Regions from separate parts of the Marinobacter nauticus ATCC 49840 genome, predicted to be linked through region 2. Evidence: predicted binding sites of a transcription regulator. Region 2 holds the regulator's gene; the other holds the start of a gene.
What was found. The regulator LexA, encoded in region 2, represses DNA repair genes until DNA is damaged. The targets are predictions, from matches to a motif close to CTGTNTNNNNANACAG.

Region 1: a site for LexA is predicted at 11,004-11,019, ahead of recN (DNA repair protein RecN). Genes of this name have one in related genera too.

Annotation. Positions count from the first base shown of each region.
Region 1 is NC_017067.1:3,283,969-3,296,264, forward strand. Features, by position in the region: gene ftsH (ATP-dependent zinc metalloprotease FtsH) at 1-236, opposite strand, end outside; gene yhbY (ribosome assembly RNA-binding protein YhbY) at 516-824, shown strand; gene greA (transcription elongation factor GreA) at 903-1,382, opposite strand; gene carB (carbamoyl-phosphate synthase large subunit) at 1,387-4,605, opposite strand; gene carA (glutamine-hydrolyzing carbamoyl-phosphate synthase small subunit) at 4,688-5,818, opposite strand; gene dapB (4-hydroxy-tetrahydrodipicolinate reductase) at 6,158-6,961, opposite strand; gene dnaJ (molecular chaperone DnaJ) at 6,973-8,097, opposite strand; gene dnaK (molecular chaperone DnaK) at 8,176-10,101, opposite strand; gene grpE (nucleotide exchange factor GrpE) at 10,195-10,803, opposite strand; gene recN (DNA repair protein RecN) at 11,064-12,296, shown strand, end outside.
Region 2 is NC_017067.1:1,339,491-1,351,786, forward strand. Features, by position in the region: gene MARHY_RS06155 (hypothetical protein) at 1-811, opposite strand, end outside; gene MARHY_RS06160 (autotransporter assembly complex protein TamA) at 1,059-2,765, shown strand; gene MARHY_RS06165 (translocation/assembly module TamB domain-containing protein) at 2,762-6,529, shown strand; gene MARHY_RS06170 (SIMPL domain-containing protein) at 6,539-7,222, opposite strand; gene MARHY_RS06175 (gamma-glutamyl-gamma-aminobutyrate hydrolase family protein) at 7,234-7,971, opposite strand; gene MARHY_RS06180 (amidoligase family protein) at 7,964-8,965, opposite strand; gene lexA (transcriptional repressor LexA) at 9,132-9,743, shown strand; gene MARHY_RS06190 (cell division inhibitor SulA) at 9,783-10,277, shown strand; gene MARHY_RS06195 (hypothetical protein) at 10,285-10,545, opposite strand; gene MARHY_RS06200 (DUF6586 family protein) at 10,603-11,085, opposite strand; gene MARHY_RS06205 (DUF1329 domain-containing protein) at 11,305-12,296, shown strand, end outside.

The DNA of each region.
Region 1 (12,296 bases), 1.9 Mb from region 2:
TTGTTGTCAGACACCTGCGGCCGGATGCTCTGGAACTGGGAGCCGTCGTTGCGGACACCCTGCACCTGCAGACCATCAATGGTCACCTGCCGTACCTGGCCCTGCTGGACCATCTCGACAAACTGGGAATAGTTAACTTGTTGGCCGGTGGTGGTGGGAGAGAAATTCTGAAACACCATCAGCAGCACGGCGGCTATGATTAGCCAGAGAACCAGATTTTTTGCCATATCGTTCAAGGATCATCACCTGTGAATTGCAGGATCAGCGCCTGAAGGCCGCCAACCCTTTTCCGACACCTTACACCAATTGTACGCCGGTAAACCAGAAACGGCCCATCCGGAACCGATCGCGATACTACCTATATGGGACGCCATGACCGGAATTACAACACCCTCTGTAAGTGAATACGGCCATTTGTCATGAGTCGCTATCTGTTACAATCGCTGAATTATACGTGGTTGCCAGCGGATTCACCGCTGACCTTTTGTTAATTGCACCTATTAAGAGATTACATCATGAGTCTGTCACCGGAACAGCGCCGGGAATACCGGGCTATTGCCCACAACCTGAAGCCCGTCATCATCGTTGGCGACAAAGGCCTGTCTGAAGGACTGCAGGACGAACTGGACCGTGCCCTGAACGACCATGAGCTGATCAAGATCAAAGTCGCCAGCCAGGATCGCGAAGTCCGCCAGGAAGCCATTCAGGCTCTGTGCGAAAGCTCCGGCGCCGAACTGGTCCAGACGATCGGTAAAATCGCCGTCATTCTGCGTCGTGCGAAGAAACCGAACCCCAAGCTGTCGAATCTGCTGCGCAACAAATAAGCGTAAGCTGAGACGCGAAAAAGCCGGCCTGGTTCCCCAGAGCCGGCTTTTTCTTTACGCCCGATCAGCACAACCGAGTCAGATATATTCCACTTCGGAAATCTCGTACTCCACGGTACCGGAGGGGATACGGATAGCCACCACATCCCCTTCGTTCTTGCCAATCAGCGCGCGGGCGATCGGCGAGGACACCGACAGCTTGCCTGCCTTGATGTCGGCCTCATCTTCACCCACGATCTGGTAAGTAACCTCTTCGTCGGTTTCCATGTTGACCAGATGCACAGTGGTGCCGAAGATCACCTTGCCGGTATTCTCCATGGTGGTCACATCAATCACCTGCGCCACGGACAGCTTGCCTTCGATTTCCTGAATGCGACCTTCGATAAAGCTCTGCTGCTCCCGGGCCGCATGATACTCAGCATTTTCCTTCAGATCGCCGTGCTCACGGGCATCGGCAATGGCCGCGATCACCCGCGGCCGATCTTCGGACTTCAGCTTTTTCAGCTCCTCACGCAGACGGTCTTCGCCCGTCTTGGTCATCGGTACTCTGTCAGCCATAGCCTTACTTTCCTGCGTGTAGTTCCTGGAGGCGACGAACGGTGCGCTCCGGGCCAAACTTGATGGCCCGGCAGAAGGCTTCGCCACCTGCCAGTGTGGTTGTGTAGGTTACTTTGGTCTGCAAGGCAGACTGGCGAATCTGCGCCGAGTCAGAAATCGCCTTGCGACCTTCCGTAGTATTGATAATCAGCTGAACCTGACCATTCTTGATGGCATCGACAATGTGCGGACGACCCTCGCGAACCTTGTTCACCCGCTCAACGGCGATACCTTCGGCTTCCAGCGCCTTGGCGGTGCCAGTGGTGGCAATAATCCTGAAGCCAGCATCCACCAGGTCGCGGGCAACACTGGCCGCACCCGGCTTGTCCACATCGCGCACCGACATGAAGGCCACGCCCTGGGCCGGCAACCGTTCACCCACGGCCAGAGCGGCCTTGGCAAAGGCTTCATCAAAGCTGTCGCCCAGCCCCATCACCTCACCGGTGGATTTCATTTCCGGCCCGAGGATCGGGTCCACGGCCGGGAATTTGTTGAACGGGAACACGGACTCTTTAACGGCGTAGTAGGTCGGCACGATTTCCTGAGTAAAGTTCAGTTCTTTCAGGCTCTTGCCGGACATCACCCGGGCCGCAACCGCGGCCAGAGACACCCCGATAGCCTTGGACACAAACGGCACGGTCCGTGAGGCACGCGGGTTCACTTCGATCACGTAGATCTCACCATCCTGATAGGCCAGCTGCACGTTCATCAGGCCGATAACATCCAGCTCGATGGCCATTTTCTTCACGGCCTCGCGCATCTCGTCCTGCACCTGCTTGCTCAGACTGTAGGGCGGCAGGGAGCAGGCGGAATCACCAGAGTGAACACCAGCCTGCTCAATGTGCTGCATGATACCGCCGATCACAACATCAGTGCCGTCACTGATCGCATCAATATCGACCTCGATGGCAGCATTCAGGAAGTGATCAAGCAGAACCGGGCTGTCATTGGAGACCAGCACCGCGTTACGCATGTAGCGCACCAGTTCGGTTTCGTCATAGACGATCTCCATGGCCCGGCCACCCAGCACGTACGACGGACGCACCACCAGCGGGTAGCCAATCTCGCGGGCAGCCACGATGCCTTCCTCGTGGCTGCGCACAGTGGCATTTTCCGGTTGTTTCAGACCCAGGCGCTGGATCATCTGCTGGAAGCGCTCGCGGTCTTCGGCGCGGTCAATGGCGTCCGGACTGGTGCCGATAATGGGCACACCGGCGGCTTCCAGGCCACGCGCAAGCTTCAGCGGAGTCTGACCGCCGTACTGGACGATTACGCCCTTGGGCTTCTCGACGTTGATGATTTCCAGCACGTCTTCCAGGGTGATCGGCTCAAAATACAACCGGTCGGAGGTGTCGTAATCAGTCGACACGGTCTCCGGGTTGCAGTTGATCATGATGGTCTCGTAGCCGTCCTCACGCATGGCCAGGGCCGCGTGCACACAGCAGTAGTCGAATTCGATGCCCTGACCAATGCGGTTGGGGCCACCACCGATGACCACAATCTTCTCACGATCGCTTGGCTCTGCCTCGCACTCTTCCTCATAGGTCGAATACATGTAGGCGGTATCAGAGGCGAATTCTGCCGCACAGGTATCCACGCGCTTGTAGACCGGGCGGATGCCCAGGTCGTGGCGCAGCTTGCGCAGGCTGACTTCGGAAATGCCCAGCAGCTTGGCCAGGCGGGCGTCGGAAAAGCCCTTGCGCTTGAGTCGGAACAGGGTAGCCTTGTCGATATCGGCCTTACCGGCCGACTTGAGAGCCTGCTCTTCGCGCACGATGTCCTCGATCTGCACCAGGTACCAGGGGTCTACCTTGGTGTGGCGGAACACTTCGTCCACGGTCATGCCGGCGCGGAAGGCATCACCGATGTACCAGATTCGCTCGGCACCGGGTACGTTCAGCTCCCGGGTCAGGGTTTCTCGGCTGTTCTCGGAGTCCAGCTCTTCCAGCTTTTCATCGAAACCTTCAGAACCCACTTCCAGGCCACGCAGTGCCTTTTGCACCGACTCCTGGAAGGTCCGGCCAATGGCCATGACCTCACCGACAGACTTCATCTGAGTGGTCAGGCGGGCATCGGCCTGGGGAAATTTCTCAAAGGTAAACCGGGGAATCTTGGTAACCACGTAATCAATGGACGGCTCGAACGAGGCCGGGGTGACGCCGCCGGTGATCTCGTTCTGCAGCTCATCAAGGGTGTACCCCACGGCCAGCTTGGCTGCGACCTTAGCGATCGGGAAACCGGTGGCCTTGGACGCCAGCGCCGAGGAACGCGACACCCGGGGGTTCATTTCGATCACCACCATACGGCCGGTATCCGGATTGATACCGAACTGCACGTTGGAACCGCCGGTTTCCACACCAATCTCACGCAGCACCGCCAGCGAGGCGTTCCGCATGATCTGATATTCCTTGTCGGTGAGGGTCTGGGCGGGGGCCACCGTAATGGAATCACCGGTGTGCACGCCCATGGCGTCGAAGTTCTCGATGGCGCAGACGATGATGCAGTTGTCGTTCTTGTCCCGAACAACTTCCATCTCGTACTCTTTCCAGCCAATCAGGGATTCGTCGATCAGCAGCTCGTTGGTCGGGGACAGATCGAGACCGCGAGTACAGATCTCCTCGAACTCGTCCTTGTTGTAGGCAATACCACCGCCAGAACCACCCATGGTGAACGATGGACGGATAATGCACGGGAAACCGATGTCTTCGGAGATCTTCCAGGCTTCATCCATGGAATGGGCGATGGCCGCGCGCGGGCACTCCAGACCGATTTTCTTCATGGCCTTGTCGAAGCGGTCGCGGTCTTCGGCCTTGTCGATGGTGTCAGCGTTAGCGCCGATCATTTCAACGCCATGCTTCTCCAACACGCCGTGCTTTTCCAGGTCCAGCGCACAGTTCAGTGCAGTCTGACCACCCATGGTGGGCAGCAGGGCGTCCGGCTTTTCCTTTTCGATGATCTTTTCGACCGTCTTCCAGGTGATCGGCTCGATGTAGGTGGCATCGGCCATGGCCGGGTCGGTCATGATAGTGGCCGGGTTGGAGTTCACCAGGATCACCCGGTAGCCCTCTTCGCGCAGCGCCTTACAGGCCTGGGCTCCGGAGTAGTCGAATTCGCACGCCTGCCCGATCACGATGGGGCCGGCGCCCAGGATCAGGATGCTTTTAATGTCGGTACGTTTTGGCATGTCTTGGTAAACCTGTCAGCAACTTTTGAATTCTTGCAGCGCGGTATTCAGCGCCGGTGAGCTATCGTTGATGGCCTTGCCCTCAGGCAGATCGCGCTTCCATCAGCTGGATAAACTCGTCAAACAGCGGAGCCACATCATGGGGGCCCGGGCTGGCTTCCGGGTGCCCCTGGAAGCTGTAGGCCGGCTTATCGGTGCGGCGAATGCCCTGCAGAGTGCCGTCAAACAGCGATTTGTGAGTCGCTTCCACATTGGCGGGCAGGGTTGTTTCATCCACAGCAAAGCCGTGGTTCTGACTGGTAATCATCACAGTGCCTTTGGCAATGTCCTGCACCGGATGGTTGGCACCGTGATGGCCGTGGCCCATTTTCATGGTTTTTGCACCACTGGCCAGGGCCAGCAGCTGGTGGCCCAGGCAGATGCCGAATACCGGAATCTCGGTTTCCAGCACTTCCTGAATGGCCTTGATAGCATAGTCGCAGGGCTCGGGGTCGCCCGGGCCGTTGGACAGGAAGATGCCATCGGGCTTCATCGCCAGTACATCAGAGGCCGGGGTTTGCGCGGGCACGACGGTGATCTCGCAACCGCGGGCCGCGAGCATCCGCAGAATGTTGTATTTTACGCCGTAATCCCAGGCCACCACCTTGAACCTGTCTTCGGAGCGGTCACTGTAGCCGTTTACCAGATCCCACTCGGCCTGGTTCCACTGGTAGGCTTCGCTGCAGGTGACTTCTTTGGCCAGGTCCATGCCTTTGAGGCCGGGAAAGGCGTTAGCCAGTTCCAGTGCGCGTTCGGCAGTGGCGTTTTCACCAGCGACGATGGCCCCATTCTGGGAGCCCTTGTCCCGGAGGATGCGGGTCAGTCGGCGGGTGTCGATGTCCGCAATGCCAACAATGTTGTTGCTTCGCAGGTAGTCATCAAGGCTACCCTTGTTTCGCCAGCTGCTGGCGAGCAGGGGCAGATCCCGGATGATCAGGCCAGCGGCCTGGATGCGGTCGGATTCTACGTCTTCTTCGTTAACACCGGTGTTGCCAATGTGCGGATACGTCAGGGTAACGATCTGGCGGGAGTAGGACGGATCGGTCAGGATTTCCTGGTAGCCGGTCATGGCAGTGTTGAACACTACCTCGCCGCTGGTTTCTCCGTCTGCGCCGATGGCGGTGCCGTAGAAGAGGCTTCCGTCTGCGAGTGCAAGGATTGCTGGTGTGCTCAAGGCTTGTATCCTCATCGAGTGGCGTAAGTTCGTCACGAACAGGAACGCAAGCGCATAATCTCAGGTTGCAAAAAAGCGAGACAAGGTAAAAACCCGGTCCCGCTTTTATAAACTTTTCAAAGGTACGCTTGGTGCAGTCAAATCGCCTTATTGTAAGCGATTTTGGCGTTTTTTGTCCACGCCGAATTGCTCTCGGCCTGACGCAAACTCCGGCCACGGAAGCAGGGCACCTTCCCGAAAACCGCTACAAGCACTTCCATGTGAGCTTCTCTCCGGCCATCCATGGCCTCCGAAATTTTCGGGAAGGCGCCCTGCTCCCGCAGCCTCTGAGTATGTAGCTCAACCTTTCAGGTTCAGAACGTCCTGCATGTCGTAAAGACCAGCCGCCTTACCCTCAAGCCACAACGCGGCCCGCATGGCACCTTTTGCGAAAGTCATCCGACTGCTCGCCTTGTGGGTAATTTCGATGCGCTCACCCTCCGTTGCAAACAGTACCGTGTGATCACCCACCACATCGCCGGCGCGGATGGTCTCGAAGCCGATTTCCTTGCGGGTGCGTTCGCCGGTGAAGCCTTCGCGGCCATAGACCGCACATTCTTTCAGGTCGCGACCGAGAGCATCAGCCACCACTTCACCCATACGCAGGGCTGTGCCCGAGGGGGCGTCTTTTTTGTGGCGGTGGTGGGCTTCGATGATTTCCACGTCGTAGTCATCACCCAAGGTTGCGGCGGCGGTGCGCAGCAGGTTGAGGACGACATTGACGCCCACGCTCATGTTGGGCGCAAAAACGACCGGAGTGTTTTCGGCGGCCAGCGCCAGCTGCTCTTTTTCGGCGTCGGTCATGCCGGTGGTACCGATCACGAGCATTTTGCCGTTAGCGCTGCAAAACTTCGCGTTTTCCAGGGTCAGGTCCGGGAAGGTGAAGTCCACCAGTACGTCGAAGTCGTCTTTGACGTCGTCCAGGCTGGCGGCCATTTTTACGCCGGTTTTGCCGATGCCGGTCATTTCACCGGCGTCGGCGCCAATCAGACTGCTGCCCGGCTCGACGATGGCAGCGCCGAGCTCAAGGCCTTCGGTACCGTCGACAGCTTCGATCAGCACTTTACCCATGCGCCCGGCGGCGCCGATGATCGCTACCCTCATCTGCTCTACCCTCAGAATTTCATTTCGTCGAAGAAGTTTTTCACACCCTCAAACCATGAGGTTTTCTTGGGGGCATGATGAGTTCCGTTGTTACCATCCAGGGTTTGCTGGAATTCTTCCAGCAGCTCCTTCTGGCGTTTGGTGAGGTTCACCGGCGTCTCCACAATCACCCGGCACAACAAATCACCGGCCGGGCCACCGCGGACCGGGCTGACGCCTTTGTTGCGCAGACGGAACAGTTTGCCGGTCTGGGTCTCAGGCGGAATCTTGAGCTTTACGCGGCCATCCAGCGTTGGTACTTCCAGCTCGCCGCCGAGGGTGGCGTCGACGATGCTGATGGGCACTTCGCAGTAAAGATTGCGACCGTCACGGGTGAAAATGGAATGCTCACGAACGGCGACCTGTACATAAAGGTCTCCAGGAGGCCCTCCGTCTACACCCATCTCACCTTCGCCGGACAGGCGAATACGGTCGCCAGTATCAACACCTGGCGGCACCTTGACCGAGAGGGTTTTCTCCTGGCGCACCCGACCCTGGCCGTGACAGCTCTTACAGGGATTCTTGATGATCTGGCCGGAGCCACGACAGGTAGGACAGGCTTGCTGTACGGTGAAGAAGCCTTGCTGCATCCGGACCTGGCCCATGCCCTGGCAGGTGCCACAGGTTTCCGGGCGAGAGCCTTTTTCAGCGCCACTGCCATCACAGGCTTCACATTCTTTATGGCCAGGGATGTTGATCTTGACGGTTTTGCCTTTAACAGCCTCTTCCAGATCCAGCTCCAGGGTGTAGCGAAGATCTGCACCGCGGGTGGTTCGGCCACGGCCACCACCACCGAAGATGTCACCGAACACATCACCAAAGATGTCGGAGAAGCTGGCGCCACCACCGCCAAAGCCGCCGCCAGCCTGACCGTCTACGCCGGCATGACCAAACTGGTCGTAGGCGGCGCGCTTACTGGAGTCCGCCAGGATTTCGTAGGCTTCGCTGGCCTCTTTGAATTTGTTCTCGGCATCTTTGTCATCCGGGTTACGGTCCGGGTGGTACTTCATCGCGAGCTTTCGATACGCCCGCTTAATTTCCTTTTCGTCCGCATCCCGGGAGATCCCGAGTACTTCGTAATAATCGCGCTTGGCCATGCTTCAAAACCCTGTTTTTATAACGAGGAAAACGCGAGCCCGGCCCGCGTTTCCCCAACTACTTGATGTACCTCGGAATTACTTCTTGTCGTCGTCTTTGACTTCCTCGAACTCGGCATCGACGGCGTCGTCAGCACTCTTGGCCTGACCTTCTTCCTGGCCACCGGCCTGCTGAGCCTGGTCGGCCTGATCCGCGTACATCTTCTGAGCCAGCTCAGAGGACACTTCGGTCAGCTTCTGAGTCTTGGCTTCGATCGCTTCCTTGTCTGAACCCTCGAGGGCCTCTTCCAGATCCTTAATGGCGGCCTCGATGGACTCCTTCTCGCTGTCGGAGACCTTGTCACCGGCTTCACTCAAGGTCTTGCGCACGGCGTGTACCATGGCATCACCCTGGTTACGGGCCTGGACAAGCTCCTCGAACTTGCGATCTTCCTCGGCATTGGCCTCGGCATCGCGAACCATCTTCTCGATCTCGTCATCGTTCAGACCAGAAGAGGCCTTGATCACGATGGACTGTTCCTTGCCGGTCGCCTTGTCTTTGGCAGACACGTTCAGGATACCGTTGGCATCAATATCGAAGGTTACTTCGATCTGCGGCACACCGCGCGGTGCCGGCGGAATGTCGGCCAGATCGAAACGACCCAGAGACTTGTTCTGTGCCGCCTGCTTACGCTCACCCTGAACCACGTGAATGGTCACTGCAGTCTGGTTGTCATCCGCTGTAGAGAAGGTCTGCGATTTCTTGGTCGGAATCGTGGTGTTCTTCTCGATCAGCGGAGTGGCCACGCCACCCATGGTTTCGATACCCAGGGTCAGCGGGGTTACGTCCAGCAGCAGTACGTCTTTCACGTCGCCAGACAGTACCGCGCCCTGAATCGCTGCCCCCATGGCTACAGCCTCGTCCGGGTTCACGTCTTTACGCGGCTCTTTGCCGAAGAACTCTTTTACTTTCTCCTGCACCAGCGGCATACGGGTCTGACCACCGACCAGAATAACCTCGTCGATTTCACCGGCCTTCATGCCCGCATCCTGAAGAGCCACCTTACAGGGCTCCAGACTGCGCTGAACCAGATCTTCTACCAGCGATTCCAGCTTGGCACGGGTCAGCTTCACGTTCATGTGCTTGGGACCAGACGCATCTGCAGTGATGTACGGCAGGTTTACGTCGGTCTGCTGGCTGCTGGACAGCTCGATCTTGGCCTTCTCCGCCGCTTCTTTCAGACGCTGCATGGCCAGAGAGTCGCCGCGAAGATCGATGCCGCTGTCTTTCTTGAACTGGTCGGCCAGGTATTCAATCACTTTCAGGTCGAAATCTTCACCGCCCAGGAAGGTGTCACCGTTGGTGGCCAGCACTTCGAACTGGTGCTCGCCGTCTACGTCCGCAATTTCGATGATGGACAGATCGAAAGTACCACCACCCAGGTCGTACACAGCAACAGTACGATCACCGCTCTTCTTGTCCAGGCCATAAGCCAGGGCCGCAGCAGTTGGCTCGTTGATGATCCGCTTCACTTCCAGACCAGCAATCTTGCCAGCATCTTTGGTCGCCTGGCGCTGGCTGTCATTGAAGTACGCAGGCACGGTGATCACCGCTTCGGTTACCTTTTCACCCAGGTAGTCTTCTGCAGTCTTCTTCATTTTCTTCAAAACTTCTGCAGACACCTGCGGCGGCGCCATTTTCTGACCCTTTACCTCAACCCAGGCGTCACCGTTGTCTGCCTTGGCGATTTTGTAGGGCACCATCTTGATGTCTTTCTGAACCACGTCATCTTCAAAACGACGACCAATCAGTCGCTTAATGGCGTACAGAGTGTTGTGCGGGTTGGTCACCGCCTGATGCTTGGCTGACTGGCCAACCAGAGTCTCGTTGTCATCGGTGTAGGCGATGATGGACGGGGTTGTGCGATCACCCTCTGCGTTTTCAATTACCTTTACCTTGTCGCCATCCATGATGGCCACACAGGAGTTTGTGGTTCCCAGGTCGATACCAATAATCTTGCTCATCGAATCACTCCAAATCTTTCTGAATGCTGTTCCGGAGAATGCCTACCCCGGCCTTTGCTGTTTAATCGCTATATTGGCGCTCTGCTCGACTTTTCAAGCCTGCTCGTCGATTTTTGGCGCATCTTCTGCCTTGGCCACTACGACCATCGCCGGACGAACTACCCGGCCATTAAGCAGATAACCTTTCTGCACAACCGCAACCACGGTGTTAGGCTCCGCATCCGGCGCCGGCACCATGGACATGGCTTCGTGCTGCTGCGGATCGAACGGCTCACCCACCGGGTTGAGCTGTTCAACGTTGAATTTCTTCAGGCTGTTCATAAACAGCGTCAGGGTCATTTCCACACCTTCGCGAATGGACGCAACCAGCTCGCCTGCGTTTTCGTGACCCTCGGTGCTTTCGACCGCCTTCTCCAGACTGTCCGCTACAGGCAACAGCTCTTTCACAAACTTCTCGAGCGCAAACTTGTGAGCTTTTTCCACATCAATCTCGGCCCGGCGACGGACATTCTGCATCTCCGCCTGTGCCCGCAAGGCCTGCTCCTGGTACTCCTGCAGTTTCTGCTGCAGCACATCCAGCTCGGAGCCCTGCTCCGGTGACTGCTCGGCATCCTGGTTACCTGCAGCCTGCTCTTCCGCCGCAGCTTCTGCTGCCTCGTTGCGTTCTTCTACCTGTTCGTTGCGCTTTTCGTCAGCACTCATGACAACTCCTGATAACGTTTTCACGGCCACGGAGGCCTGCAGAAATAACCACTCCCGCTTGTGCAGAAAGCAGGAAAGAATCGCTTTGCGAACCGATATGGGGCCCGCTTCCCGGGTTTCAACCGTCACCCACGCAATCTTTGATGTTTTCATCATTTCCTGTTTGCAAACCGGAAAAACCCTGTATATATTCACAGCAACTGTATGAACGAACAGTGGTCAGAGTTATTACTTGCTCAAGAACGAGCGGAGGTTGCGGCATGCTCACACAACTCACGGTATCGAACTACGCCATTGCAGAAAGGGTTGAACTCCAGTTCAACCGCGGTATGACAGCCCTGACTGGGGAAACCGGCGCCGGCAAGTCGATTGTGCTTGATGCCCTTGGCCTGGCCATGGGAGGCCGGGCCGATGCCGGCGCTGTTCGCCATGGCGCCAAGCGTGCCGACATTACCGCCAGCTTCGATATATCCCGCATCCCCGAAGCCCGGTCCTGGCTGGACAGCCATGAGCTGGATGACAAGGACGATTGCATCCTGCGCCGGACCATCAGCAAGGACGGCCGCTCCAAGGCATTCATTAATGGCCAGCCCTGCCCGCTGTCACAATTGAAAGAACTGGGCGGCCTGCTGATGGATATCCACAGTCAGCACCAGCATCAATCCCTGCTGCGTAAGGAAACCCACCGAAAGCTGCTGGACGAGTTCGCCGGCGCGGAAAGCCTGGCCGACGAAACCCGATCTGCATGGAAAGCCTGGCACCAGACGCGTCAGAAACTACAGCAACGCCAGCACAATGCTGATGAGGCCGAGGCCCGTTTACAGCTGCTGCGCTATCAGGTGGAAGAGCTGGACAGGTTGGCGCTGGGCGAGGACGAACAGACAACCCTGGAAACCGAACAGGCACAGCTCAGCCAGGCCGACGCCGTACTTCACAGCAGCCACCAGGCCGCCCTGCTATGCACTGAAGATGAGGTTTCAGCCGCAGACCTGGTGCGCCAGGCACTGCACCAACTGGAGCAACTGCCGGTTGATGTCCCGGCACTGACCGACACCATCCAGATGCTGAACGAAGCAGAGATTCAGATTTCAGAAGCCGGCGACAACCTGCGCCGCTTCGTAGACGACTACGAAGCCGACCCGGTCCGACTGAACGAAGTGGAAGAACGGCTCAGCGCCATTTATCAGATGGCACGCAAACACCGGATCACCCCGGAGGAGTTGCCGGAGTTGCATCAACGCCTGAGCCAGGAGCTGGCCGAACTGGATGGCGGTGAAGGCAGCCTGGAACAGCTTCAGGCCGAGCTGGAAAACCTGCGGGCACGGTTTGACGCCCTGGCCACCAAGCTGACAGAAACACGCCGGAATGCCGCCATGGAGCTCGACCAGCGAATCGCCCGGGAGTTGGCACAATTGAGCATGCCATCGGTGCAGTTTGTCAGCCACCTGAGCCGGAACAGTGATGACGAACCTGCCCCTCACGGCATGGAAGAG
Region 2 (12,296 bases):
GAATCACATTGGCGACAATGTCACCCACCGCATTCTCCAGCGTATCCTGGATGGTTGGCCCCACCACTGGCAGGTATTTCAACCGGGACAGCTCCAGATTCTGCTTCAAGGCCTGGTCTACCCGGTTTTCCAGGTAGGCCCTCAATGCGCCGCGATTTGGTACGTAACCCTCCTTGGCTGCCACTGCCACCCGCTCTGAAATCCAGTCTGACAACATTTCCCGCCGCGGATAAAGAATATCCTGCTGGATACGCTCAAACAGAGGCGAGCCCCGTCGAACTTCTTCCTGAACACCGCTGAGTACTTTCAGGACAATCCGGTCAGACAACTCCTCCATGAATGCTTCGTAGTAGAAATTAACGAACCGGAACAGCCGGGTGTTGGTGAAATCGATGATCTTGTACTGATGCAGCCGGTAGATAATAGAGATCACCCTCAGGATTCTCAGAAACCGGAGGCTGCCAACCGGAATGCAGCCCACCAGATCGTACCAGTGGATGAACGGATAGAAGTACCAGCGGTCATAGACTTTTGCCCTGATTGAATAACCCCAGCGCAGTACAAATTCGCTCAGGAAAATGGCCACGAAGATCAGGTCGTAGAAGATGAAGCGTTCATGAATGGGGTGGTAGGCAGATTGCAGTGCCGGCGCGTAGTCTTTGAGGAGATTCTGCACAGCCACAAAGTTGTAGATGGAATCCCAGATGATGAACGAAAGGTTGATGATCAACAGGCCAAGCATCAGAAAGTCGATCAGGAACCAGATCAACTGATGACTGGATTTCAGGTTTTCGCGGTTTACATGAAGCATCCGTAGGACCTGTCTATGGCTCTATAAGTGTCTGACAGGTTAGCCTATTTCTGGAACAGGTACGAGGCTGACGGTGGCAACAGCAATGGCGTTATGCTGCTAATCTTAATACGGCGGGCATGGATAGCGCCCCAGTCTTGCGGGTAAACTCTCGCCCCTGTGACAGGGAACACTCACTTTATCTGGTCAGGGCAGCCATCCTTTGATGCGGTTATTCGGGACTCACATTCAAGCAGCGATCAGGCCGGTGATATGGTTGCTGTTATGGCAGGCGAGCTCGGGATTTGCCAACCAGGTTCGGGTAGAGGTCGAGGGGGATTACGACCAGTTGCAGGAGAACGCGGAAATCCTGCTGGGTGAGGTGCAGGACAGAACCGCCGATGGACTGCGGCGCTACGCCTCCAGCGCCGCCGCCCAGGTGGAAGAAGCGGTCCGGGCCCTCGGATACTACAATCCGACCATACGCTGGCAAGTGAATGAACAGGATGAAGCGCCAGCGGAGCTGGTGCTGACCATCGTTCCCGGCGAGCCGGTGCGCGTGCGATCCCGGCAGGTGGATATCCAGGGGCCCGGGGCCGACGATCCGGACCTGGTGCAAAGCCTCCCGGAGCGTCCCCGGGAAGGTGATATTCTGAATCATGGTGAATATGACGGTTTGCGGCAGGCGATCCAGAACCGGGCAGGGCGCCTGGGCTACTTTGACGGCGAGTATGAGACCCGAAAGCTGAAGGTCGACCCGGACGCCAACGCCGCGGATATCCTGCTTACCTATCGCACCGGTGAACGCTACCAACTGGGTGAAGTCACCTTTCTGGAAGGCCATGGTTTTGATGAGCAGTTGCTGCGGCAATTTGTAACCACAGAGCCGGGCGAGCCGTTTCATGCCGATAAGGTGGCCCGGTTGAACCGGGATCTCTCCAACAGCGGCTATTTTTCTGGCGTCGACATTGATGCCTCTCCTTCCCAGGCAGAGGATCGTGTTATTCCAGTGACAATCGGTCTCACTCCCAGGCCTCCCAGATCGGTGTCTGCGGGCGTCGGGTTCTCGACCGATGTGGGGCCGCGTTTCCGCGGCAACTGGCGTGAGCACTATATTAACTCCATGGGGCACAAGAGAGGGGCAGACACCGAGCTCTCTGAACTGCGTCAGAGTGTCAGTGGTTGGTACGAACTGCCTCTTGACCCGCCCATGACCGATTCCATCCGCCTGGGCACCGGGTATCAGCGGGAACATGTGGAAGACGTTGAGTCCGAACGCCTGACCTTCGGTCAGCAATGGAACCATCAATTGGACAACGGTTGGATGCAGGTGTTGTCGATGCGCTGGGAAGGCGAGCGCTTTCGCATTGGTGACGGTGAGCGAGGGACCTCCAGCCTGCTTCTGCCGGGTGTGAGCTATTCGAAGCTGCAGGCGGATTCGCCACTGGATCCGTCCCGGGGATTTCGTTTACAGCTGGATGTCACCGGGGCCCACCGGGCGGTGCTTTCAGATGCGGATATTCTGCATGTCAATCTGCTTGCCAAGGGTCTGTATACCCTGGCTGACAACCATCGTTTTCTTGCCCGGTTCAACTTTGGCGGTATTGCCACCAACAATTTTTCCGATGTGCCGCCCTCTCTGCGGTTCTTTGCCGGCGGTGACCAGAGCGTACGAGGGTATGGTTATGAGACGCTTTCACCGGAGGACAGCGATGGTGTGGCCGTTGGCGGTCGATATCTCATTGTGGGGAGTGCTGAGTACCAGTATGAGTTTGCCAGGAACTGGCGTGTGGCTGCCTTTGTGGATGAGGGTAATGCCGTGAACGATGTCTTTGATCCGCTGGCGACCGGTGTTGGGGTGGGGATTCGTTGGGTCAGCCCCGTGGGGCCGCTTCGCCTGGATGTTGCCAGGGGGTTGAATGAGGAGCTTGGCGGTGGCTGGCGGATTCACTTTTCCATGGGGCCGGAACTGTGACCGAGGCGCAATCCAGAAATACACAGGCCCCGGATGCCGAACCGGATAGCCGAAAATCCCGGCATTGGTGGTTCTGGCCGCTGGTGATTGTCCTGGTACTGCTGCTGGTGCCCCTGTTGCTGGTGGTTGCAGTTCTGCTGGCCCTGCGCAGTGAGACGGGAACCGCCTGGGTCATTGAACAGGTACCAGGCCTGCGGACGGAAGCTGCCGAGGGCTCGATGCTGGGGCAGTGGCGGGCCGATGGCCTGGTCTGGCAGGGCTATGGTGTTGGCGTTCAGGTGAGCGAACCGGAAATTGACTGGTCACCGTCGTGCCTTCTTGAGCTGACGGTATGTCTGGACACGCTCAAGGCGGCCAGTATCGCGGTTACTGTGCAAGAAACCCCCGGCCAGGCTGATCAGCCACGAGGTGATATCCAGTTGCCTTCAGTCAATCTGCCCCTGGGTGTGAATATCCGTGAAGTCCGGCTCGGGGCACTGACGGTAAATGACAACCTGGTCTGGAATCGGGTCGAGCTGGATTCCCGGGCGTCGGGTGCCACCCTGAACATTGACCACCTTCTGTATGAACGCGGTGATATTCTGGTGACCGCCAATGGCCGAGCCGAGATGCGTCGGGACTGGCCATTGACTCTTTCAGTCAACGTGACCTTGCCACCACCGAGCGGAGACGACTGGCAGATTGCCCTGGATCTGTCCGGCAGCGCCCGGGATCTTCGTTTGGCAGGCGCCAGCAGCGGCTACCTCGATGCCCGCCTTGAGGGGGAATTGGATCCGCTTGATGTCGATCTGCCGGCTACCCTGAAGCTTCAGTCGCCGGAATTTCGGCCGCACAGCGCCGTGCCTGAAACCCTGACGCTGGGCCAATGGCGGCTGGAACTCGATGGTAGCCTGGCTCGGGGCTTCGATACCCGAACCCGGGCGATGCTCCCGGCGTCCACCGGGCCAGTGGAGGCGTCAGTTCAGGGTCTGGTGACCCTCCAAGGTGCTTCCGGCGTCGAGGTTACGATGATCGCGCGGGATCGGGAGGGCAATTCCGATGGCCGCTTCGGTGCGAACGGCAAGGTATCCTGGCGTGACGGTATTGATGCCAGCGCAGACATAACCCTGGAGGAGTTTCCCTGGTACGGCCTGATTCCGGGCCTGGAGCCGCCACCGGTTGTGCTGAAACGTCTGGATGGCCAGGTTCAGTATGGTAATGATCGTTATCAGGCAGCGCTGGATGCTTCAGTGGCGGGGCCCCTGGGTGAAGCCGAACTGACATCCCGGCTGATAGGGGATCTGCAATCGGTGAGCCTTAGCCAGCTGGACATGACCACCGGTGCCGGCGCGCTTTCCGGACAGGCAGAACTGGTGTTTTCCGGGCCGCTGAGCTGGGAGGCGCAGTTTGAGCTCGATCGATTCAATCCGGGCTTTTGGGTGCCGCAACTGGAAGCGCGTTTGAATGGAACGGTGGCTACCCGAGGCCACTTGCGGGAGGGGGCGCTGCCCGAATTATTCGCAGATCTGGATCTCAGCGGCCAATGGCGGCAGCAGCCGGCACAGGCAAAAGGAACCTTGTCCACTCAGGGGCGAGACTGGGTTGTGCAAAACTTCAACCTGTCAGTCGGGGATAACCGGATTGAGGGCAGTGGACGGTATGGCGAATCTCTGGCGGGCGACCTGCGCTTTGATCTTGCCGCACCGCAACAACTGTTGGCTGGTCTGGGTGGAGAGGCTGCCGGACGGCTTCGGCTGGCTGGGTCGCCGGAAGCTCCGGAAGCTGAGCTCTCACTGACGGCGGGCAATCTGGCCTGGCAGGATCAATTCCTGGTTACCGAGGCGCAGCTTGAGGCGGGGCTTGATAGTGACGGGGTGCTGGACCTTGATCTGTCGGGCACTGAACTGCGTCTCGCTGGCCAGGAACTCGACAAGGTTGTAGCGGCCCTCAGCGGCACCCGGGAGCGCCACACCCTGGCTTTGCAAGTCGATCATCCTGAAGCCTCGGTTGAGCTGGAATTCGCGGGCGGGCTCGGAGAGAAACTACCGGATTGGCGCGGACAGCTGACCCGGGGCCGGATTTCCGTACCAGAGCCAGGGCAGATCTGGCAGCTGGATACGAGAGCGGATCTTACCTACGTGGCCGGGGCTCTTGAGCTTGGTAGTCACTGTTGGCGCTGGCAGCAAAGCTCGGTCTGTGCGGCTGACCAGAGACTGTGGCCAGACTCCCGCATTGCTTATGAAGTGCGAGGTTTCCCTGCCAGTGCATTGGCGCCTTTGTTTCCAGAGACTTTCCGGTGGCAATCGACTATAGACGCCGACATTGCCGTAACACTCACGGATGCGGGTCCCGATGGCACTATCCGGATTGATGCCGGCGCTGGCGAGTTCGGGGTTCTGGTGCTGGACGACTGGCAGCCCATCACTCATGACCAGCTAGTGGTTGAGGCTAATCTTAAGCCGGATGAGGCCAATGTCAGCCTGGATTTCAGCGGCCCGGAACTTGGCCAGTTTGACCTGGATCTTGCGGTGGATCCCCTGGCCAGTGATCGCACAGTTGATGGTGAGTTCCGGCTCCAGGCCCTTAATCTTGCCTTCCTCTCGGCTTTTACCGGTATTGAAGACATTCAGGGGCGGGTTAATGGCAGTGGTCGTTTGAGCGGTCCCTTAATGAAGCCCGACGTCACCGGCGAACTGGTGCTTAGCGAAGGGCGTGTGTTTGATCCTGGCCTTCCCCTGCCACTGGAGGAATTGCTTGTAGTGCTTGAGTTCCGGGGGCAGTCGGCCGATATCAGCGGTCGGTGGAAAAGCAATGATCGCAGTAAGGGCCAGGTCTCCGGGAGCTTGGAGTGGGCTCAGTCGCCGCAGGTCGCGATCAACCTGAAAGGCGAACGACTGCCGGTGACGCTGGAACCTTATGCCCGGTTGGAGGTGGGGCCGGATCTGGATATTGCCTTCAAATCTGGCGAGCTGTCGGTCTCCGGCCGCGTTGAGGTGCCCAGAGGCGAAATCGAAGTTCAGAGCGTCCCCCCATCGGCGGTGTCGGTTTCCGAGGATGAAGTCATCGTGGGTGTCGAACGGGAAGAACCTGCCATTCGGTCCATGCTGATGGATGTGACTGTGGTGGTCGGTGAGGATGAGGTGTCGTTTGCTGCGTTTGGTGTCACCGGCAACCTCGAAGGCACGTTGCGCATTGGCAATAACATGGATACGCGGGGTGCGCTGCAGTTAGTGAATGGTCGCTATGAAGCCTTTGGCCAGGAACTGGACCTGCGCCGGGCACGGATTCTTTTTGTAGGTGCGCTGACCCGACCCTATTTGGACATTGAGGCAGTCCGTGAAGTTGATACGGTGGTTGCCGGGATCCGGTTATCCGGCCCGGTGGATGAGCCGGAAACGGAAGTGTTCTCGGAACCGTCGATGCCGCAGAGTGATGCCTTGTCGTACGTTATTCTTGGCCGACCGCCCCGGGGCCAGGGGGATGAGGGTCAGATGAGCCGGGCTGCGTTGTCACTGGGTCTTACCCAGGCCAGCAAGATCACACAAGGTATTGGAAACGAGCTGGGTATCCGTAACCTGACATTGGAGGCGGAGGGTTCAGGGGAGCAGGCCTCCGTGGTGGCGAGCGGCTATATCACAGACGAGCTAAGCCTCCGTTATGGTGTTGGCATATTTGAACCCATTACCACGGTAGCCCTGCGCTACGATTTGGGCCGCTATTTCTATCTGGAGGCCGCCAGTGGTCTGGCGGCCTCGCTGGATATTTTCTATACACGGAACTTCTGAGTGGCCAGGTCAGTCCAGCTCGAAGGTGGCACTGACGGTGGCCTGGATTTCCCTGGGGCCCACGCTTGAAACGGCGTCACCGACCATTTTCGATTCCGCTTGCATCATCGGTACCGGACGATGGCCGCCATTCACATTCAGACTGACCACTTCGCCACAACGTTGCTCGAGTTGCTTGGCGACAAACTCGCAGCGGCTTCTGGCATCGGCGATGGCCCTTGCCAGAGCCTCGCGTTCCAGCCCCTGCTCGTCTGAGTGGAAAAACTGGTGGCTGCCAAGATGATATTGCAGCCCCAGCTTGTTGGCTTCACCAATCAACGGATTCAGCAGATCCAGATCGTTGATCGAGAAGCTGACGGTCTGGCTTGCCACCGATACTCGCTTGGGATCCTGGCCTTGTTCCCGTACAGGAAGCATGCGAGTGTAAACGCTGAGATCGGCATCAGAATAGTCGTCCAGCTCATTACGATAGGCCGCAATGGCCTGGCGCCATTCGTCCATGGTGTCGGACACCTGTTCAGAGGCCTTGGCGGCATCCGGGTGCTCGGCCGTGACTGAGAACTGCAGTCTGGCGCTGTCTGGTTCGTAACGAACAATACCTTCGCCATTCAGGCTCACTTCTCCGGCACTGGCTGCCGCGGGTATCACGGTGATGGCGGCGGCGAGCGCAAGTGGCAGTCGACGTTTGATCATGGTCATTCTCCTTATGAGTGGAACTCCGGGCCTTCCCGGTTATCCAGTCGTTCCAGTTTCCGGGCCCGGGCGGCGTGCACAAAGTGGCTGAAGATGCGACGGTGCCCGGTGTGGTAAAGCAGGTATTCGGGGTGCCATTGCACTCCCATCAACCATTGTCGGCCGGTGTTTTCGATGGCCTGCACAAACAGGTCGTTGTCCACGGCCGTCACTCTGAGATTCTGTCCAAGGCGCTTGATGGCCTGGCTGTGAATGCGGTTGGCGCCAATCACGTGGCTGTACATCAGGCCTCCCAGACGGCTGTCCCGGACCAGGCGAACCGTTTGGAGGGGTAATAACAAAGGTCGATGTCGGGTATGTACCCGCAACGGGGTAACGTTCTGGCACAGGGACCCGCCGTGAAAGACGTTGATAAACTGTGCACCGCGGCAGATACCCAGCACCGGAATGTTAATCGCCTCCGCCTGGCGGAGAAGCTCGGTGTCGGTAGCATCCCGTTTCAGGTCATACCTGGCCGTCACCTGGGGTTGTTGACCATAGCGGCCCGGATGCACGTGGGTGCCGCCCGAGAGTACCAGCCCGTCCAGTAGTTCGACGTTGGTTCGGTCGCCCGGGCGGATGTAGTGTGTTCTGGCGCCATGCAGGCGCAGGCCCAGGCTGATCAGCCGATGGGCCATACTTCGCCGGGCCGGGCCACTGATGCCGATGGTGAGGCCGGGGATGTCCGTTTCGCTTTCCCAGTCAGACATAACCGTGCTGATGCAGCCATTCATCGGTGGTCTCACGCCAGGAGCGGGTGAGATTGCGTAAGCTGAACTTCCGGGATTCGTGGAATTCGCCCCGCAGGGCATCAAGATCCTGACGGTTGTTGGCAAGCTGCTCCAGCACTACCCAATCGTTCCAGACTGTGGAGAAGTGCCAATTGGGATTGTCGATATCACAATCCGGCAGCCGGTAGTGCAGAGTAGGACGACTTTTGATCCTGGGGTCCTGAACGTATTCGGACAACAGCGATTCGTTCAGATGAGCGAACAGTGGCAGAAGATCCAATGCCTTGTTCCGGGTAGGGTTGTAGTGCAGATAGTCCCTCATCAGTGTGTCCAGGTCAGGACGGTAATCGTCCGCCATCAGCTTGTCTGTGTAGCGGCTGCTCCAGGGCTCGATGTAGGTGGTGAACTTCCGGCTGATATCCAGCTGATGCCGGGACTTGAGCCAGTCATACAGCAGTGCGAACGCCTGCAGATAACGTACCAGGGTCTCGGGTTCAAGATCGGGCAGTTCCGGGTTAAGTTGAAGCCCGAACGCAAAGTAGATGGCCTCCCGGCTGCCTTCAGCACCCAGGTCTCGCAGCTCGTCTACCAGATTCTCGATCATGCCCAGAGCCGACATTGCGAGCGGTGGTCCCACAATCTCTAATGGCACAATCTTCTCGGCGGCAAAATCAATGACGTCCATGGCGTGGTTGCCGAGTTCCCGAATGGATTCCGGGAGCCGCTCGTCGGCAAGATCCAGGTCTTTGATAGGATCAGAGTCCAGCTCAATGGTGAAAGCCCCGGCGTCCGTATCCAGTCGGGTGACATAACGGGATGTCAGCTCCGGCTCGCCCCCAAGCAATCGGGCGGCATGCTGGACCAGGGCCTCGTAGGTCAGGCCGGACAGTTCAATCTCAACCCCGACTTTTCGTTCCTGGCCGTCCCGGTTTGTCGTTTGTTCCGGCATCTTGCAGCGGTCGTGTTCGGTCATGGTTGTGTGTGGCTTCCCTGTGTCTGGTTTGCGTCACCATAACATACAGGCTGTTGGTCGCCCGTTACAGGAAGGAAACGAAACGTAGAGGGCTTTACACTGGATAAAACACTGTATATAGTCAGTTCACTGTATAAAAAAACAGGATCGAAATTCCGGAGCCCGACTGATGAAACTGACTGCAAGACAATCCCAGGTGCTGGACATTATCCGACGTTACGTGGATGAAACCGGCTACCCGCCCACCAGGGCTGAAATTGCCGCAGAGCTGGGATTCCGTTCCGCCAACGCGGCGGAAGAACATCTGAGGGCTCTGGCAAGGAAGGGCGCCATAGAGATGGTCCCGGGGGCCAGCCGAGGCATTCGCTTGCCGGAGGCCGAAGAGGATCTGGGCCTCCCTGTCATCGGGCAGGTTGCCGCCGGCAGCCCGATTCTGGCGCAGGAACATATTGAAGATCACTGCACGCTGCAGCCGGGCTTCTTCTCTCCTTCAGCAGATTACCTTTTGCGGGTACGGGGGATGAGCATGAAAGACATCGGGATTCTGGATGGTGACTTACTGGCGGTGCACAGTACCCAGGATGTCCATAACGGTCAGATTGTTGTCGCTCGTGTCGGAGAGGAGGTCACCGTCAAGCGTTTCCGCAGGGAAGGCAACAAGGTCTGGCTGATTGCAGAGAATGAGGAGTTTGCTCCGATTGAAGTCGATCTCGCGGAGCAGGAATTGTTTATTGAAGGTCTCGGCGTAGGCGTTATCCGCCGCTCCGATCTTCACTGAATACCGTATTCGGCAGCGCATGGCGCAGGTAGGTGAGTAATGGAACAGTTGAGCTTCACTCAGAACATGGCATTTCAGCCGGCAGCTGTTGTTGCGGCTGGCGCGGTTTCCTCTGGCCAAAGGGCACCGGCGGCCAGGGCAGCAGCGTCCGGTTCGGAGCGACGTTCAGCGTCTGGCTTCGGTGGCAATGTTACCGAGATTATTCTTCCGGAGGAGCAGGTGGAGAATTTCCAGTTGCTGCTGCCAATGCTCACACAACTCAACCAGGAGAAACGTTGGCTGGCGTGGATTGATCCTCCCCAGTCCCTGGTGGCCAAGTGGCAGAAAATGCACGGCATTGTGGCCAGTGAGATTCTTGTGTTGCGGTCAACGGCAGAATTCCCGGCACAAGAGTTGGCTGAGCGAGCGCTGGGCGCAGGCACCTGCCATGCCGTTGTGCTCTGGACTCACAAGCTGGGCCGTGCAGCGCTGGAAACCTTGCAAAAGGCATCTGCCAAGGGTAATAGCCACGGTGTGGTGTTGCGCCAGAGATAACGGGTGCTCAATGCAAGGTGTAGTGGGGCTGATTGTCGGCGAACTCGCCTTCGTCCTCTTCCCAGTCAATGTCGTGGCTGATGTTGCCAGCGGCCTCGATGCCAGCGGCAATCATCGCCTTGGCGACGTTCATGTCCCGGTCTTCCAGCATTTCTCTGGCCTCGTCAGAGAATGAGATGCGCACAAGTGGAGCTGCGTCGTCATCAATCCGGCGAAGCGCGTAGTCGCCGTCGGCGAGTTGTACAATTTCAAAAAACGAAGGTGACATTCATTCAACCTATATCTGCTGTCAGCGTATGTTAATGGATTGGCTCCGGCAGGCGGATTACCACTCGCTGTGTTGCTCGTCTATCTCTCTGGTCAATACGGTCATGGCAGCCAGTATCTTGTTCAGAGCCTGAATGGACCGATCTGGCCCCTGATCCGCCGAAACCGCAATGATGTTTTCTTCCGTCACGGTTTTCCGTGTCTTGGGCGGTTCTCCAGCGGCAGCCTCCAACTGATTCAGCTGTTGCCACCAGCTCCCTGGTGTTTCAGCCAGTTCCTTCAACATCCCGCCTTCCGCAATCGCATAGGGAAACAGCGCCTCCAGCTCGTCAATGGAGGCCGGTCTGTCGACCTTGTTCTGGTGACATCGGGCAATCATTACCAGCAGGAGTCCGCGAGCCCGCAGCAACAACTCAATGGCACCTTGCAGTTGGGCTTCTCGTTCTGGCGCAGTCGCCGCTTCGTCTTGCTCAACCCGGATTAGTAACGTTTTGGCCAGAAACAGCTTTTGCGAAACCAGAGAATGCCATTGAGATGCCATGAGGAAACCTGCGAACGAAAAATCAGAGAAACAGGGCCGGTAAAACTTTGGGAGTTTATCATTTTTGGCTGTTTATTTCTCGCTCTATCCACTTTGTGGAAATGCTCTTGTCACAAGAAACTACAAACAACCACTTGAAACGGGCGTTTGAAACTGGCACAAAGAGCGTCAAATTGAGTGAGTATTGACCACTCATGTGACTCACGCTGGAGGTTGAGGATGCGAAACCGATTTATTGCTGCCATCGCAGTTGCTGTTATGGGGGCGTCCAGTCCGCTGCAGGCAAAGGTAACACAGGCTGAAGCCGCGCGCCTGAACAATGAGCTGACACCGGTTGGTGCCGAGCGCGCGGGCAACGCGGCGGGCACCATTCCAGCCTGGGATGGCGGGCTTGCCACGCCACCGGCGAATTGGCGCGAGGGGTCTGTAGAAATCAATCCGTTCCCTGGCGATGACGCCCTGTATGTGGTGACGGGGGATAACCTTGATCTTTACCGGGATAAGTTGTCGGACGGCCACATCCGGATGCTGGAGCAATATGGTCCGGCATTTTTCATGCCGGTGTATGAAACCCGTCGGACAGCGGCGTTTCCCGAACATGTATACGAGAAGTTTCGCCAGAATGCTCTGACCGCCGAGCTGCTGGATAATGGAAACGGGGTAAGAGACACCATCATGACCAGTCCGTTCCCCATTCCACAGAATGGTCTGGAAGCGATCTGGAACCACATTCTCCGGTATCGTGGTGAGGAAGTGTCCTTCCGTAGTGCTTCAGCCACCCCTCAGGAAGACGGTTCCTTCAACCCGGTGGTCAATCACTATGATTATTTCCTCGCGTACAGTCAGGTAGGCGCGGATCTTGCCGATATCGACAACAAGATCTTCTACCTGAAAACCGAGACGATCGCCCCAACCACGCTGGCGGGCACCATCACCCTGGTGCACGAGACTCTGGATCAGGTTCGTTCACCTCGCCTTGCATGGCGTTATGACGCCGGCTCCCGACGCCTGCGCCGTTCTCCGAACCTGGCCTACGAGACAGACCTGCCGAATTCGTCCTCTCTGCGTTCGGTAGACCAGAAAGATATGTATAACGGCGCTCCAAACCAGTATGACTGGGAACTCAAAGGTAAACGGGAGCTGCTGGTTCCCTACAACGGATACAAGCTTCACGATTCCAGTGTTCGCCCTGAGGACGTCATCCGCCCCAA